One region of the Geobacillus lituanicus genome, then DNA from elsewhere that is predicted to be linked to it. Evidence: predicted binding sites of a transcription regulator. Region 1 holds the regulator's gene; each other region holds the start of a gene.
The links. The regulator Rex, encoded in region 1, represses fermentation and respiration genes when NADH is low (regulators of the CRP and FNR family bind a similar motif). The targets are predictions, from matches to a motif close to TTGTGAAATATTTCACAA.
Positions count from the first base shown of each region.

Region 1 (3,929 bases):
ATTGGCTTGGAGTTTCTCCTGGTACTTCTCAGCCGATTTGCGCCAAACGAAGGTGTACCGGTTGGCATTCGCTTCAATTTTCGTTCCATCCACAAAATAATCTTCCATCTTGACATAGCCGTCGGCCACGAGCAGCGTGATCATTTCCCGGAACAGGTCGTCAATCAGGTCTTTCATCCGCTCCGAACGAAACCGATTGATGGAGCGGAAGTCCGGCTTTTGAAATCCACTTAGCCACATGAGGGGAAGGTGGACTTCGAGCTGCCGTGCAATCTCACGGCCATGATACATTTTTTGGGTGTAAGCGTAAAGGAGAATTTTGGTCATCATTTTCGGATGATAGGCGGAGGCGCCCCCTCCTTTGTAGTAAGCAAGAAACGTCTCCATCGGGATGCGTTCAACCATCTCATGAACCACGTGGGCCATGTTATCCCGTGGAATGAGATCGGCGATGTTGCTTGGCAAAGAGAGGTTGTCCATGGTATACTCTTTAAAGGAAATATGATCATGTTTCATAAAAGAATCGCCCTTCTTTCGGTGGTAGTGGTTTTGGTGACTCTATTCTACCAGAAAAAAGGGCGATTCTTCTATATTTGAGGCAAAAAAGTGGGGGCTGATCCCAAAACGCATTCGTGTTTTGGGTCAGCCCCTTTTGCCTGGCGCCGTATGAACCGTCCTCTTGATGCTGCCCTCAATATGGATCGCCGCTTCCTTCCTCCGCCGCTAATTGCGCCTTTCGATAGCCGATTTTGGCAACCCAGATGCTCCCCTCATACAAAAGCGTCAGTGGAATCATGACGATCACTTGCGACAACACATCCGGCGGCGTAATGGCGGCCGCTAAAATAAGCAGCGCCAAATACGCATACTTGCGGATGCGAACAAGAAGCTGCGGCGTAATAAGCCCTAAGCGGGTGAAAAACAGGACAACAATCGGCAGCTGAAACACGATGCCAAACGGCAGCACGAGCTGCAGCAAAAACTGAAAATATTCATTAATGCCGATCATCTGTTGAATGCCGAGCCGTTCCGCCAGCTGATTCATAAACCGGACGACAAATGGAAACAAGACGAAATACGCAAAACCAACCCCGGCTAAAAATAGAATGATCGATGCTGGAATGTAGCTGAGCGTTGTTTTCCGCTCTTTTTCATACAGCCCCGGACTGACGAACGCCCAAATTTGATAGAGCAGCACCGGAGCGGTCAGTACAGCGGCGATGACAAAGGCAAACTGAAAATACACTTTGATCGGGTCGGTGAGGCGGAACGCGTTCATCGTCAGCTGTTTCGCTTCCGCAGTGTGCTGCAAATACACAATGACGTCATCGACAAAAAAGAAGCTGGCTACAAGCGCCGCAACGAAAAAGAGAAGCACGATGATCAGCCGTTTCCGCAGCTCTCCGAGGTGTTCATACACGGACATTTCTTTGTCATTCATCGTTTCCCCATCCTGCCTTGTCATCGGTCGGTTTTCGTTTCTTCGTCATCAGCGAGCCCTTTTGTGGCGTCTTTAAACTCGCGAAGCGACTGGCCGAACGACCGTCCCAACTCCGGCAACTTTTTCGTGCCAAACAGCAACAAAATGACAAGAACGAGCAACAAATATTTCATGTGTTGTTCTCTCCTTTTTACGATGGCGATGGATAGTTTTTCAAAAAATAGACGAGCGACTGCAGCTCAATGGCTAAATCGATATGATGGACGCGAATATGGTTTGGCACGTTCAGCCGCGCCGGAGTAAAGTTTAAAATGCCTTTAATTCCTTGCGCGACAAGGCGGTCGGTCAGCGCTTGAGCTGCGGCGGCCGGCACGGTTAAAATCGCGACCGGAATGTCGCCGCGAAGCCGCTCCTCCAGCTCATCGAGATGATAGACCGGCACCCCGCCGACTGTCGTTCCGACCTTCCGTTCATCGACATCAAACGCCATGACAATTTTCGTGTTGTTATTTTTCGAAAAGTTGTAGTTTAAAAAGGCGGTGCCTAAATTGCCGACGCCAAACAGAGCGACTTCGGTCACTTCGTCCTCTTCAAGTGTCTGGCGGAAAAACGACAACAAATAATTGACATTATACCCGTATCCTTTTTTGCCGAGCGCGCCAAAATACGAAAAGTCGCGGCGAATTGTCGCCGGATCGACTTTCACCGCCTCGCTCAGCTCGGCGGAGGACACGCGCTGCTTCCCTGAGGCATGTAAATTTTTCAAAAACCGATAGTATAACGGCAGACGCTTGGCAGTCGCCTGCGGGATTTTCGGTTGTTCGTTGCTCATCGTTTCATCCCCCAGCTAATCGGTTTTCCGTCGATAATGGCCGGACTTCCCGCCCGTTTTCTCGACCAAATACGTTGGACCGATCGTCATTCCTTTATCGAGCGATTTGCACATGTCGTACACAGTCAATGCGCATACCGAGGCCGCCGTCAGCGCTTCCATCTCCACTCCTGTGCTCCCTTTCGTTTTGACCGTCACGGTAATCACAAGTTTATACGCTTCCGCCTCTTTTTCCCAAGCAAAGGCAATATCGATGCCTTTTAACATAAGCGGATGGCACATCGGAATGAGATCGGCCGTTTTTTTCGCCGCCATGACCCCGGCCACCTGGGCTACCGCCAGCACATCACCTTTCTCAATGGCATTGTTCGTCATCTTTTCATAAATCTCTTCGTTGACGGTGACGCTCGTTCTCGCCACCGCTATCCTGACCGTATCTTCCTTGTGTGTAATGTCGACCATTTTCGCCCGGCCTTGTTCATTGAAATGCGTAAACGATGCCAAGACAATCTCCTCCATTTATCACTATACACCATTTTTCGTTATCTGTCTTTGACCGTTTTCGCGACTTGCGTTAAACTATTCGCGAGGTGACGGACATGATCATTTTGCAAGTGAATGGGCTCACGAAATATTTTGGCGCTGACCTTATTTTATCGAATATAAAACTAGAAATACAGTCCCGCGCCCGCATTGCTCTTGTCGGCCGCAACGGCGCAGGCAAATCGACGCTGCTGAAGATCATCGCCGGCGAACTTTCTTCCGACAGCGGTGAAATCATCAAGCCAAGCCATATCAAAATCGGCTATTTGGCGCAAAACAGCGGGCTCGACTCGTCACGCTCCATTTGGGACGAGATGCTGGACGTATTCGCGCCGCTCCGGGCGATCGAAGCGCAGCTGGCAGAGCTCGGCGCCCAGCTTGGCGACCCGGATCTGCTCGCCGATCCGGCCCGCTACGAAAAAATGCTTCAAGCGTATGACAACCTGCAAGAGCAATACAAAGAACAAGGGGGCTATCAGTATGAAGCCGACATCCGCTCTGTTTTGCACGGGCTGCAATTTTCGTCATACGATTACCAAACAACGCCCGTTTCCTCGCTAAGCGGCGGACAGCGGACGCGGCTCGCCCTTGGAAAACTGCTGTTGGCCAAGCCGGACTTGCTCATTTTAGACGAGCCGACGAACCATTTGGACCTCGATACGCTCACATGGCTCGAGCAATATTTACAGGCATACCCCGGCGCCGTTCTGCTCGTTTCCCATGACCGCTACTTTTTGGACAAAGTCGTCACCGAAGTGTACGAGCTGTCCAACGCGACGCTTAAGCGGTATAGCGGCAATTACAGCCGCTATTTGGAGCTTCGGGTCGAGCAATACGAACAAGAGCTAAAACGATACGAAAAGCAACAGGAGGAAATCGCCCGCCTTGAAGACTTCATCCGGCGCAACATCGCCCGCGCCTCGACAACGAAACGGGCGCAAAGCCGGCGAAAGCAGCTTGAAAAAATGGAGCGGCTTGAACGCCCGGCCGGAGATGAAAAATCAGCTTCTTTTTCTTTTGCGATTGAGCGGCCGAGCGGCCATGAGGTGCTCACCGCAGAGCAATTGACCGCCGGCTATCGCGAAGGCGCACCGGTCATCCGCCAAATCAGCT
Region 1 covers NZ_CP194773.1:632,294-636,222, reverse strand. Annotated here, with positions in the region: gene ACR1UW_RS03235 (IS1182 family transposase) at 1-516, opposite strand, end outside; gene tatC (twin-arginine translocase subunit TatC) at 692-1,441, opposite strand; gene tatA (twin-arginine translocase TatA/TatE family subunit) at 1,462-1,614, opposite strand; gene ACR1UW_RS03220 (redox-sensing transcriptional repressor Rex) at 1,632-2,273, opposite strand; gene moaC (cyclic pyranopterin monophosphate synthase MoaC) at 2,289-2,777, opposite strand; gene abc-f (ribosomal protection-like ABC-F family protein) at 2,873-3,929, shown strand, end outside.

Region 2 (3,929 bases), 280 kb from region 1:
AGTATGAACCGCGAATAGCGAGCAAAACAATCGAAATGCTGGCCGGAACGAGCAGCACCGAGCCATAATAATACGCCGTTTTCGGAAAAAAGCCGACGATCCCGACAAAGAAAAAAACGAGAAAGACGTTTGTCACTTCCCACACCGGCGACAGATAGCGCTGGATGATGCGGTGCAAAATATGCTGTTTGTTCGCCCAATGGCTGTAGGCGCTGAAAAACCCGGCCCCAAAGTCAATCGAGGCAACGATAATATACCCGAACAAAAACAGCCATAACACCGAGATGCCGATGACTTCGAGCGTCATGGCGTCACCTCCCCGTTATTGGCGCGCTCTTCCAGCTCCCGTTCGACCGGGTTGCGTCGAAACATACGGACAAGCACCGTGGCGCTTGCAATGACGAGCACCATATACAAAAGACAAAACAAAACAAGCATCGTATCAACATGAGCGGACGATGTCGCCCCTTCCGCCGTTTTCATATAGCCGCGCAAAATCCACGGCTGCCGCCCGACCTCCGCCAAATACCAACCGGCTTCAATGGCGATCATCGCCAACGGCCCCCCTGCGATCAACAGCCCAAAAAACCATTTTTTCGCTGTCCATTTCCAGCGAAAAATCGATCCGAGCCAATAAACAGCCGATAAAATCATTAAAAACACACCAATCGTCACCATGACATCAAACAAATAATGGATATAAAGCGGTGGACGCTCATCTTTTGGAATATCGTTCAGCCCGGTCACAACCGCCCCCGGGTGGTTGTGCGCCAAAATGCTTAACGCATATGGAATTTCAAGGGCGTATTTCACTTCCCCGTCCTCCGTCAACGTACCAAATAAGATGAGCGGCGCATGGGAACTCGTTTCAAAATGCCATTCGGCAGCCGCCAGCTTCTCCGGCTGGTATTCGGCTAAAAACTTTCCTGACAAGTCGCCGACAAGAGCGCTCGCTACGGAAAAAATGAGCGCCGTTTTCATCGTCAAATGAAGCGCCTTGCGGTGGTACACATGACGGTTGCCCTTCCATAAATGCCACGCCGCAATCGAAGCGAGCACAAACGCCGACGTCATATACGCCGTCGCCAGCACGTGGGCGACTTTCGTCGGCATCGCCGGGTTGAACATCGCGGCGATCGGGTCAATATTGATGAGCTCGCCGTTTTTCATCTCAAACCCTTGCGGCGTATTCATAAACGCGTTCACCATCGTAATAAACATAGCCGACGCGGAAGAACCGATCGCCACTGGAATAAGCAATAGCAAATGTTTTTTCTGGTTTTCAAACCGATCCCATGTATACAAATAAATCCCGAGAAAAATGGCTTCAAAAAAGAAGGCGAACGTCTCCATAAATAGCGGCAAACTGATCACTTGGCCGGCCAGTTGCATAAAGTTCGGCCATAAAAGCGACAGCTGCAAGCCGATCGCCGTTCCGGTCACAACGCCGACGGCGACGGTAATGACGAAGCCGCGCGTCCAGCGGCGGGCAAGCAAAATATAATGCATATCGTTTTTCCGGATCCCGACCCACTGGGCGATGGCAATCATCAGTGGAATCCCGACGCCGATTGTGGCATAAAGAATATGGACGGTTAGCGTCAATCCCGTCAAAACACGGCTAAGCAGCACCGGATCATAGTTAGTCATGGTCATCCCCCCTTATGAAAACAAGCGGCCAATCAAGGAAAGCAAGACAACTGCTGCGACAGCAAAACTAATGAACACAAGCGCTTTTTCGTGCCGCTCCCACATATTCATCCCCCCGGACGCTTAGACAATCATGAAAAATTGTGACAACCATCACAAACTATCCACTTCATATTATTTCATAAAATCGGGAACGTTATCCGCCATGATTTCGAACAATTTGTGTCATTTTTCACATATTCATCGTAACAAACAAAAAAAGCAGGATTTCCCTGCTTTTTATTCAAATTATAAATATTTTCGATGCACCGTCTTCCCATCATACGTAAACAACATCGGCTTTTCTTCGACGACCGTTTCCATATGGACGGGCCGGCCCCAAAGCTGATAAATGTACGGCAGCACTTTCTCCAAATATTTCAAATCCAATTCAATCCCTTCATACCAATGCTTTAAATACAGTTCCCCATTGCGCATATAGTCGCCGTCGTTCACCGTAATGTACGGGAACCCGCCGTTCACCCGCATGCTGACGAGTTGGTCGCGAATATGTTCCCAATGCTTGTCGACAATTTTGTAATCTTTCCCTTGTTTTTGGAATAAGTACATATCTTCCCGCATGATCAGCTCTTTCGTCAAATAGTTGCGCAAAAACGAAATATCGGACTCAAGCTCACGCACTTCAAAAATTTTCGCCCGTCCTGAGCCTGGCTTGACACCGTATTTTTTCATTTCCTCGGTCGGATTGTTCCACCGTTCTTCAATGTCTTCAAAAATTTTCAATCCTAAATAGTACGGGTTAATGCCGGTGCGCGACGGTTGCACGACGTTGGCATTTAACTTCGCGAATTCAATGGCTTCATCGCTCGTTAAGTCCATTTCCCGCAAAATGCGCTGATGCCAATACGTCGCCCATCCTTCGTTCATGATTTTCGTCTCCAGCTGCGGCCAAAAATAAAGCATTTCCTCGCGCATCATCGTTAAAATGTCGCGTTGCCAATCCTCCAGTTCGCGGCTGTATTCTTCGATGAACAATAGCACATCTTTTTCCGGTTGCGGCGGAAACTTGCGCCGTTTTTTTCGCGGCGGCGTTTTCAGTTTGTTTCGCTCGTCAAGCGACCATAAATCGTCGTACGGCGTCGATGTTTTCGGAGACTCCTCCTCTTCGTACACTTCCGTATCTTCCCACGTCCATGACAACTTTGGCCGCAACAGCGACGGATCGATATGCTCCTGAATGGCTAAGACGGCATCCAGAAACTTTTCCACTTCCCATTTTCCGTATTGGTGCTCATAATGTTTGATCCGCTCTGCTGTCGCCGCCATGCTCTCGACCATATCGCGCTTCGTGTTGCTGAAGCGGACGTTGTTTTTGAAAAAGTCGCTGTGGGCCAACACATGGGCGACAATTAGCTTATTTTGGATCAGTGTATTCGTATCGAGCAAAAATGCATAACAAGGATCCGAGTTAATGACAAGTTCGTAAATTTTGCTTAATCCTAAGTCATAATGGAGCTTCATTTTGTAAAACTGTTTCCCGAAACTCCAGTGGGAAAACCGCGTCGGCATCCCATAAGCGCCAAATGTATAAATAATGTCAGCCGGGCAAATCTCATAGCGCATCGGGTAAAAGTCCAACCCAAATCCTTCTGCGATTTCTGTAATCTCCGCAATCGCCCGTTCCAGCTCTTTCAGCTCGTCCTGCCGCATCCAAATCCCCCCTTTTCCCCTTACCACAATGTATGAGGGAAAAGAAGTTTTGATACATTGAATCATTGCCCGTGCTTTCCATTTCGGCCTGCCGCCCGTTATAATTTGTGTTGTACACGACATATTTCCATAAAGCGTGGTGATCGTTTGCATCAATATTGGCATCATCTCATCGAACATTTTGGCTACGTCGGCATTATGGTTTCGCTCATGCTCGGCATCGTCGGATTGCCGATTCCAGATGAATTGCTGTTGACGTATGCCGGCTATCGCGTCTCAACCGGCGCCTTTTCGTATCCGCTCGCCTTTCTCGCCTGTTGGTTCGGGGCGATCGCAGGCATTTCACTCAGTTATATCCTTGGCATCACATTAGGGCTGCCGTTTTTGCATAAATTCGGTGCCAAATTCCATCTAACCGAGAAACGGCTCGAGCAAACAAAAGCGCTTTTTTCAAAACTTGGCCCAGCGGTATTGTTCATTTGTTATTTCATCCCCGGTGTTCGGCATCTCGCCGCCTTTTGGGCCGGCACAAACGCCTACCGTTTGAGAAAGTTTGCCTTGTTTGCCTA
Region 2 covers NZ_CP194773.1:910,402-914,330, reverse strand. Annotated here, with positions in the region: gene ACR1UW_RS04600 (cytochrome d ubiquinol oxidase subunit II) at 1-307, opposite strand, end outside; gene ACR1UW_RS04595 (cytochrome ubiquinol oxidase subunit I) at 304-1,650, opposite strand; gene ACR1UW_RS04590 (SpoVR family protein) at 1,939-3,360, opposite strand; gene ACR1UW_RS04585 (DedA family protein) at 3,508-3,929, shown strand, end outside.
Region 2: ACR1UW_RS04595 (cytochrome ubiquinol oxidase subunit I) is a predicted target of Rex. The motif match lies at 1,871-1,888, and genes of this name have one in related genera.

Region 3 (3,929 bases), 450 kb from region 1:
CGATGACGGCGCGGATGTCGGCGAGGTGCTGAAGCGACGCCCAATCTTCTTCGGAGCGCACGAGCACGACTTTCGGGTGCCGCTCTTGTTTGTAGCCTTCGACCAACACGAGATCGAGCTGAAGCGGCGCATAAAGCGCCAACACATCATCCAACCGCCACAACGGGCGGCGGAGATGAAGCTGCAAAAGCCCGTCTCCTTCCACCGCCGTTGCCACCGCCCCGGCCCGCTCGTGGCGGACGGAATCGACGCCTTCGGGCCGTGCGGGCTCGCCGCCATGGCCGTGGTGCTTCACCGTCCCGACGCGCCATCCTTCCCGGACCGCGGCCGCCACCCATTTTTCCATCAGCGTCGTTTTGCCGCTATGTTTATAGCCGACGACTTGCCAGACGTTCATTCGCTTGACCCCTCATCGTCATCCAAAAGCCACACGTCGACCTCATCGCCAACCGCAAACCCTCTCGTTCCGCCCGGCAGCACCATCAAGGCGTTCGCAAAGGCAAGCGAGGTGACGATGTTCGACTTGTCCATGCCGACCGGTTTGACGATGAGACGACCATCGACCGCCTCGACCCGGCTGCGCACGAAGCGGGTGAACGGGTTCGGCTTCGGAAAATCGGCGCCAAGGGTGGCTTTCGCTTTTTTCAAATACGGCTTGGCCGAAAACAGCCGCGTGCGCACGACCGGGCGGACGAACAGCTCATACCCGACGTAGCACGCCGACGGGTTTCCGGATAGACCGAACAGCAGCTTGCCATCAATCTCGGCGACGGTCGTCACGCTCCCCGGGCGCATGGCGATTTTGTTAAACAACACGTTCGCTCCGAGCCGCTTGTAAATGGCGGGCAAATAATCGAAATCCCCGACCGAGACGCCGCCGGTCGTAATGAGCATGTCCACTTGATCGAGCGCCTGGCGCACAGCGTGAAAACACGCATCGAGGTCGTCGGCCAACTGGCCGAAATAAATCGGCTCGGCGCCGCTTTTGAACACCTGCGCCTCGATCATGTAGGCGTTGCTGTTGCGGATTTTTCCCGGCACAAGCGGTTCCGAGACGTCGAGCAGTTCGCTTCCAGTCGCAAAAATGCCAATCCGCGGCTTTTTCGCCACCTTCACTTCGGCGTAGCCGAACGTCGCCAAGAGCGCCGCCACCCCGGGATTGATGCGCGTTCCTTTTTCGACAAGCGGCTGCCCTTTTTTCGCATCTTCCCCTTGAAACGAAATGTTGTCGCCAGGGCGGAACGGGCGTTTAATGGCCATATACGTTTTTCCATCCCGCTCGTACTGTTTGGCGAGCTCCAACATGACGACCGCATCGCATCCTTGGGGAATTTGCGCCCCGGTCATCAAGCGCACCGCTTGAAACGGACCGACGGGCTGCTTCGCCACTTGCCCGGCGCCGATCGTTTCAATGACTTCAAACTCGACCGGATGGTCAAGTCCCGCTCCTTCCGAGTCGGCGGCGCGAATGGCAAATCCGTCATACGGCGAGCGGTCAAACGGCGGCACGTCATGGTCAGCACGCAAATCTTCGGCCAAATAGCGGCCATACGACTGGCGAAGCGGCACCGTCTCCTCTTCTCCCACTCCGGCATAACGCATCACCCGATCGATCGCTTCCGCTACAGGAATCGGGGTTCGTCTTTCGACCATCTCTCCCTCTCCTTTCGATCATACGGCTGGCGGCAACCATATCGTTCTTTCAACGTTGTTGCCATTGTTGCAGCTGTTTTATGCCTTCTGCCAACTTTTCATCAACGACGCTCGCATCGGCAATATGCCGCAAAATCATCTCCCGCGTTTCGCCAAACAAAGCAGCGGACTGTTCGAGCTCTTGCATCACTTCATCCGCATAGCGGCATTGTTCTTGAATATAGTTTAGCACGTCTTGAGCCCGATTTTCGACTCGATCGATCAGCTGATTTCGTCTCTTTTATTGTACAGGAAAGAAGAGAGACAACGTTGTGATGTTGATCACATTTCCTTGTTGTCCGCTTTTTTTGCTTGTGTGAGATGCATCACAACGTTGACATGGAAAACAAGGTATACTGAAGCTGCAACGATTTGACGATGGAGGGATCCGAAATGGAACAGCGGTTTACCGAACAATCGTTGATCGGCGATATTGTCACTCAATTTCCGAAAGCAGCGGATTTGTTTAAAGCGCGGCGCATTGATTTTTGCTGCGGCGGGCAGCGCCCGTTAAAAGAAGCCATCGAAGAGCGCGGACTCGATGGCGAAGCGCTCCTTCGCGAGCTGAACACCCTTTACGCGGAGGCGCAAAACAAGCCGACCGGAAACTGGAGCGAAGCGCCGCTAGCCGATTTGGTCGATCATATCATCAACACGCACCACCGCTATTTGAACGAGGAGCTGCCGCAGCTCAGCCCGTATGTCACGAAAGTATTGCGCGTGCACGGTATGCACCATCCGCATCTGTCCCACGTGCATAAACGGTTCCATGAGTTAAAAACGGAGCTTGAGCAACATCTCATTAAAGAGGAAACGGGCGCATTCCCGCTCATTTTGCAATTTGCCGACAACCCATCGCCGGAAAACCGGGAAGCGGTCGAGCGGGCCGTTCGCGAACTGGTCAATGAACATGACGCAGCCGGCGATTTGATGAAAGAAATTCGTGAAATCACAAACGACTTCACCCCGCCAGAAGACGCGTGCGGCACGTATCGCCTCGTCTACAACCGACTCGCGGCGCTCGAAGACGATTTGTTTACCCACATCCATTTGGAAAACAACATCCTCTTCCCGCGCGTGTTGGCGGCGGTGAAGGCATAACCAAGCAAAACCATTCCCCCATTTCTAAGGCAAAGGCAGGCGCAACGAGCGATAAAAAGCAGGGCTGCTTCTTTGACGAAAAGAGCAGCCCCGTTTCTTTGTTATCCCCCAATATACGACATTTCAATTTTCGGGCGCTGTTTCGCTGTCTCTGCCGTCCGTTCTTCCGAATAGCGGTCTGTCCGCTCGCTCCAAATGGCGGCGATCAGCGCCTTCAGCTCTTCTTTCCCCGCGCCGGCGCGCAGTTTGTCTTTCAACGACACGCCCTCAGAAGCAAACAAACACGTGTACAGCTTGCCGTCGGCGGAAATGCGCGCCCGTGTGCAGCTTCGGCAAAACGTTTCCGTCACGGAGGCGATAAAGCCGACTTCCACCTCCGTGCCGACGTAGCGATAGCGGCTCGCCACTTCGCCGAAGTACGCTTTTTCAACCGGTTCAAGCGGGTGCATGGCGTTGATTTGTTCATACATCTCTTTTTTCGTCACGACATGGGAGTAATCCCAGCCGTTCGTCGTGCCGACATCCATAAATTCAATCAAGCGGAGCGGGATGCCCAAGTCTTTAAAGTAAGCCGCCATCGGCACGATTTGCGAGTCGTTCCACCCTTTTTTGACGACCATGTTCACTTTTACTCCAAGCCCCGCCTCGCGCGCCGCTTCAATGCCTTTCAACACCGGAGCAGAGCCGATGCCAATGCCGTTCATTTTTCGGAAAATGTCATCATCCAACGCATCCAAACTGACGTTGACGCGCTTCAACCCGGCTTCTTTCAACCGCTGCGCCCATTTCACCAAATGAACGCCGTTGGTCGTCAATCCAATATCGCGCAGGCCAGGGAGCGCGGACAGCCGCTCAATGAGCGCAGCGAGGTCGCGCCGAAGCAACGGCTCGCCGCCGGTCAGGCGGATTTTTTCAACGCCAAGCTCGACAAAACATTCCACTAAAAGCGCCATTTCGTCAACGGTTAACAGCTGGTCTTCCGCCAAAAAGCGAAAATTCGGCCCGAACACTTCCGCAGGCATGCAATAGACGCAGCGAAAATTGCATTGATCGATGACCGACAACCGCAAATCGCGAAGCGGGCGGGCGAGGCGGTCGGTGATCTTCACCCGGTCGCGCTCTTCCATGTCGCTCCC
Region 3 covers NZ_CP194773.1:1,080,277-1,084,205, reverse strand. Annotated here, with positions in the region: gene mobB (molybdopterin-guanine dinucleotide biosynthesis protein B) at 1-397, opposite strand, end outside; gene ACR1UW_RS05475 (molybdopterin molybdotransferase MoeA) at 394-1,653, opposite strand; gene ACR1UW_RS05470 (hypothetical protein) at 1,703-1,885, opposite strand; gene ric (iron-sulfur cluster repair di-iron protein) at 2,086-2,793, shown strand; gene moaA (GTP 3',8-cyclase MoaA) at 2,895-3,920, opposite strand.
Region 3: ric (iron-sulfur cluster repair di-iron protein) is a predicted target of Rex. The motif match lies at 2,007-2,024, and genes of this name have one in related genera.

Region 4 (3,929 bases), 1.4 Mb from region 1:
GAAGGGCTCGCCCATATTTTGCGCGGCGACCGGCTTCTTTCGTACGATCCAGGGCTTGTCGTCTGGTATGTGGATGAAGGCTATGACAACAACTGGACGGGCGTCCATCCGGGCGAAGGGTTCCTTGGTGTTGTCGATGCCGACCAGCATACGTTGAAATGGTCGGGCAACACGACAGCGCCGACTCGCTATCAAGTGCACGATGCGGCATTCAGCCTGCAAAAAGGAGCCCCATTCCGCGTGGCAATCAATGGCTCACAGCTGATCGACAACGATACATCGCCGACGCCGGTGTTTGACGACAGCCGGTCGTATGACAATAAAGGGGCCGTCGACGCCGGCCGGAATGTGCCCAACTATGGCCTAAAAATCCGCGTCATCGGCGAAAGCGCTGACCGCACCGCAGCGCGCGTGTTGATTTACCGCTGACAACATCTAGAGGCGCACGGAATGTTTCCGTGCGCCGAAATGTTTTGATCGACATGATTTGTCATCCCTTCGTCGAATTTGTTGATTTTTCTTCATCCCTTTTTCTGTCTTTTCCTTTTATAATCAATAAGTAGGAATGGGTGAGAAGGGGGAACAAGCGGAATGAACGAATTGTACCAACAACTTTCGGCGTGGATTGAAGAGAAGCAGCCGGTGCGCGTGCAAACGGAGCAGGGGGAGGCGGTCGTGCTGCCGGTCAAGCTGTATCAAGAAGCACGCAAACTGTTCGTTTACAATCGGCAAATGCGGCTGATGAACATCCCGCTCGATCGGATCATTTCCGTCGAGCCGACGCGCATCATCGGTTCCTTTGACCGTCGGGGAGAAGAGGCCATGGTACATACTCGTTGAACGGAGGGCACGCGTCTTTGGGCGCGTGTTTTTTTGATGGTGGTCGGCTGTTTCTGCCTGCGGTCTGTTCTGTTGCGCTGGGCGCTATACCCAATGAAGGCGGCATTCGCGTTGCGATGTGCCAGGGAGCGGAATGGTTTTTTGTTGCATAGGCAAAGACCATCTTTTAGAATGGAAAGGACGAACGACTGACCATAAGGGGGAAGGGACATGCATGGCAAACGGATTGCCTTATGCGCGTCACGCAAACTGGACGAAATGACAACGCTTATTGAAAAGCAAGGAGGAACGGCCATCATTCGTCCGGCGCAAGGGACCGTCTTTTCAAAGGGAAGCGAACTGGGAGAGGAAATGCGAACCGTCATCGCCATGCGGCCGGACTGGATCGTATTTACGACGGGAATCGGCTTTGAGGCGCTGTTGGAAGCGGCCGACCGGGAGGGAATGGCTGCTCAATGGCATCGAACGATCAAGGAAGCGAACGTGGCTGCCCGCGGCTATAAAACGGTGACGGCGTTGAAACAAATCGGCGTCACCCCGGTGGCCGCAAGCGAGGACGGGACGACGAAAGGGTTGATTGCTGCTCTTTATGGGCACGACTTTGCGGAAAAAAACGTTGTTGTACAGCTGTACGGCGATACCGCGCCAGCCTTGAAGCAGTTTTTTCTTGAACAAGGCGCTTTGTATACGGAATTGTTGCCATACCGGCATATCGCTCCGGATGAGGAGACACTGGCGACATTGTATAAAGAAATCGTCGGGCGCGAAGTCGATGCCGTCTGTTTTACATCGGCGATGCAAGTCCGCTTTTTCTTTTCGTTCGCCCGCGAGAAAAAAGAGATCGCACCGCTGCTTGACGCGTTTCGCACCGATGTCGTGGCCTGCGCCGTTGGCAAAGTGACAAAAGAAGCATTGGAAGAAGAGGGAGTCGATCGCGTCATCGCCCCGGAACATGAGCGGATGGGAGCGATGATTGTGACGCTTGCCCGTTATTTTCAACAATAAGCCCTGTTGAGGGTTGTTTTATATCAATTGTCCAACCTGCTATATAAGAGATCATCTTTTTGTTAAATGTTTTATATTATGTGTTTCATCAAAAATGCTAAACTGTTTATTTTTTGTCACAGTTTTTCGAACATTTTCCGCTTATAATAAAACTGGGGATGTATTTTTCATATGAAAGGGTGGGGCGAGCATGAAACGAAGCTCATTCCAGCAGATGGCGAGCACGGTTCGGCGGGGATTTGCTACGGCGCGTCGCTCATGGGGGCGAGCGTGCTGTTTTTTTTTGCGCTTGCCTGTCGGCGGTGTGATATGACTCACAACGATGGAGATGCTGCACACAGTATAATGGAAACAACGGACGGATCATAAAAAGGAGGAATTGATGATGCATTCATTTTGCCATATGGGCGGCCCTGAAGGGGTGAAATTATGCGCCGGTCTGGCGCAATTAAAACAAGAACACGGCCCGCTGCGCGCCCAAATGGAGCAGCTGCTTGCCGCAGCGGAGGCGATCGGCCGCGGGGAAAATGACCGCAACTGGCGTGAGCCGCTCGCTGATTTGAGAGAAAAAGTTGAATCGTTCGTCGCCGCCTTAGATCCGCATTCGGAGCGGGAAGAAGGCGTATTGTTCCCAATGATGGCTCGGTACATCGGGCGGACGACCGGCCCTATCGCCGTTATGGAATACGAACACGAACAGGCGAAAACGCGCCTTTCCATGTTTTTAGAAAAGACCGCCCAGCTGCCGGAGAACATCGACAGCAGGCAGGCGTTGACGCTTGCCGGCGCGGTGATTGAGGCGTATCATATTTTGGATGAGCACTTCATGAAAGAGGAGAACGTGCTCTTCCCGATGGCCGAGCGGTTGTTGTCCGATGCGGAGAAAGAGGAGCTGTTTGCGCGCATTAACTAAGTAACAAATAAAAAACAGGATGCCCCAAACGACGGGCATCCTGTTTTTTATTATTGGTTCATTTGTTGGCCGGTTGTTATGCATGATCGTTAGGGTATGCGGAAGCGCACGTTGTTTCGTTCCCGCCGCCGTTAAAGTTGACAGGCCGGCTGTTAGGCAATCGGTTGCCCCCTCCGCCTGTTCAGTTTAGGGTTCCTGATGTGACGCCCGCCGCTCGCTTACTTGGCGCGGTTGACCGGCTCTGCTTGTTTTGGCATTCGCTTTCGATAGACGACGTAGCTGCGCTGCAAGTAGCGGAGCGGGAAGCTGAATACGTGAACGAGACGGGTGAACGGCCAGACGGCGAACAAACCGAATGCAGCGAGAATATGAATCTGAAACCAAAGCGGCACCGCTTCCATATAAGCTGGGTTCGGACGGAACGTAAGAAGGCCGCGAAACCACGGGCCGATTGTCGTCCGGTAATCAAACCCGTGCGAATCGATGTTCAGAAACGTCGACGACAACCCGCTGGCGATCACGACAAGCAAAAATCCGAGCGCGACCCAGTCGCCGGTGCTGCTTGTCGTCCGTACGCGCTTGACCGTCAAGCGGCGGCGAAAAAGGATCACCAAACCAACGAAGGCCGCCAAGCCGGCCGGAATGCCGCCTGCCAAGGCGAGGGCGTGGTACATCTCTTCTGTCACGCCAAGCGCCTCGTAAAACGGCTTGGGAATGAGAATGCCCATCACGTGGCCGACAAACACGAACAAAATGCCCCAGTGAAAGAGAAGGCTTCCAAGGCGCAACTGCCGTTTTTCGAGCAGTTCGCTTGATTTGGATGTCCAGCCAAACTGGTCGCGCTGGTAGCGCCAAATATGGCCGGCGACAAATAGGACAAGCGCCAAATACGGAACAATCACCCAGAGAAATTGGCTGGCCATGCCGTTGCACCTCCTTTCGGGAGCGGCGTCACGCCGAGTTGAGTGAATGTGTGATTGAGCGCGTCAAACAGCTGTGCATACGGGCTGCCTGCCGCTGCCAGCCGGTCGCCGATTTCGCGGATATGGCCGGCATAATCGGCGAGCAAGGCGGTCGTATGCTCTTGATCTGCATAGGCCATCCATTCAAGCATGAGCGGCAAGTAGTCGGGCAGCTCGTGATCGGAGACGGCGAATCCGGCCGCCTCGTA
Region 4 covers NZ_CP194773.1:2,078,187-2,082,115, reverse strand. Annotated here, with positions in the region: gene ACR1UW_RS10565 (M6 family metallopeptidase) at 1-429, shown strand, start outside; gene ACR1UW_RS10560 (hypothetical protein) at 592-840, shown strand; gene ACR1UW_RS10555 (uroporphyrinogen-III synthase) at 1,051-1,845, shown strand; partial or broken gene ACR1UW_RS10550 (pyruvate synthase alpha chain) at 2,017-2,121, shown strand; gene ACR1UW_RS10545 (hemerythrin domain-containing protein) at 2,231-2,758, shown strand; gene narI (respiratory nitrate reductase subunit gamma) at 2,977-3,681, opposite strand; gene narJ (nitrate reductase molybdenum cofactor assembly chaperone) at 3,657-3,929, opposite strand, start outside.
Region 4: ACR1UW_RS10545 (hemerythrin domain-containing protein) is a predicted target of Rex. The motif match lies at 2,148-2,165, and genes of this name have one in related genera.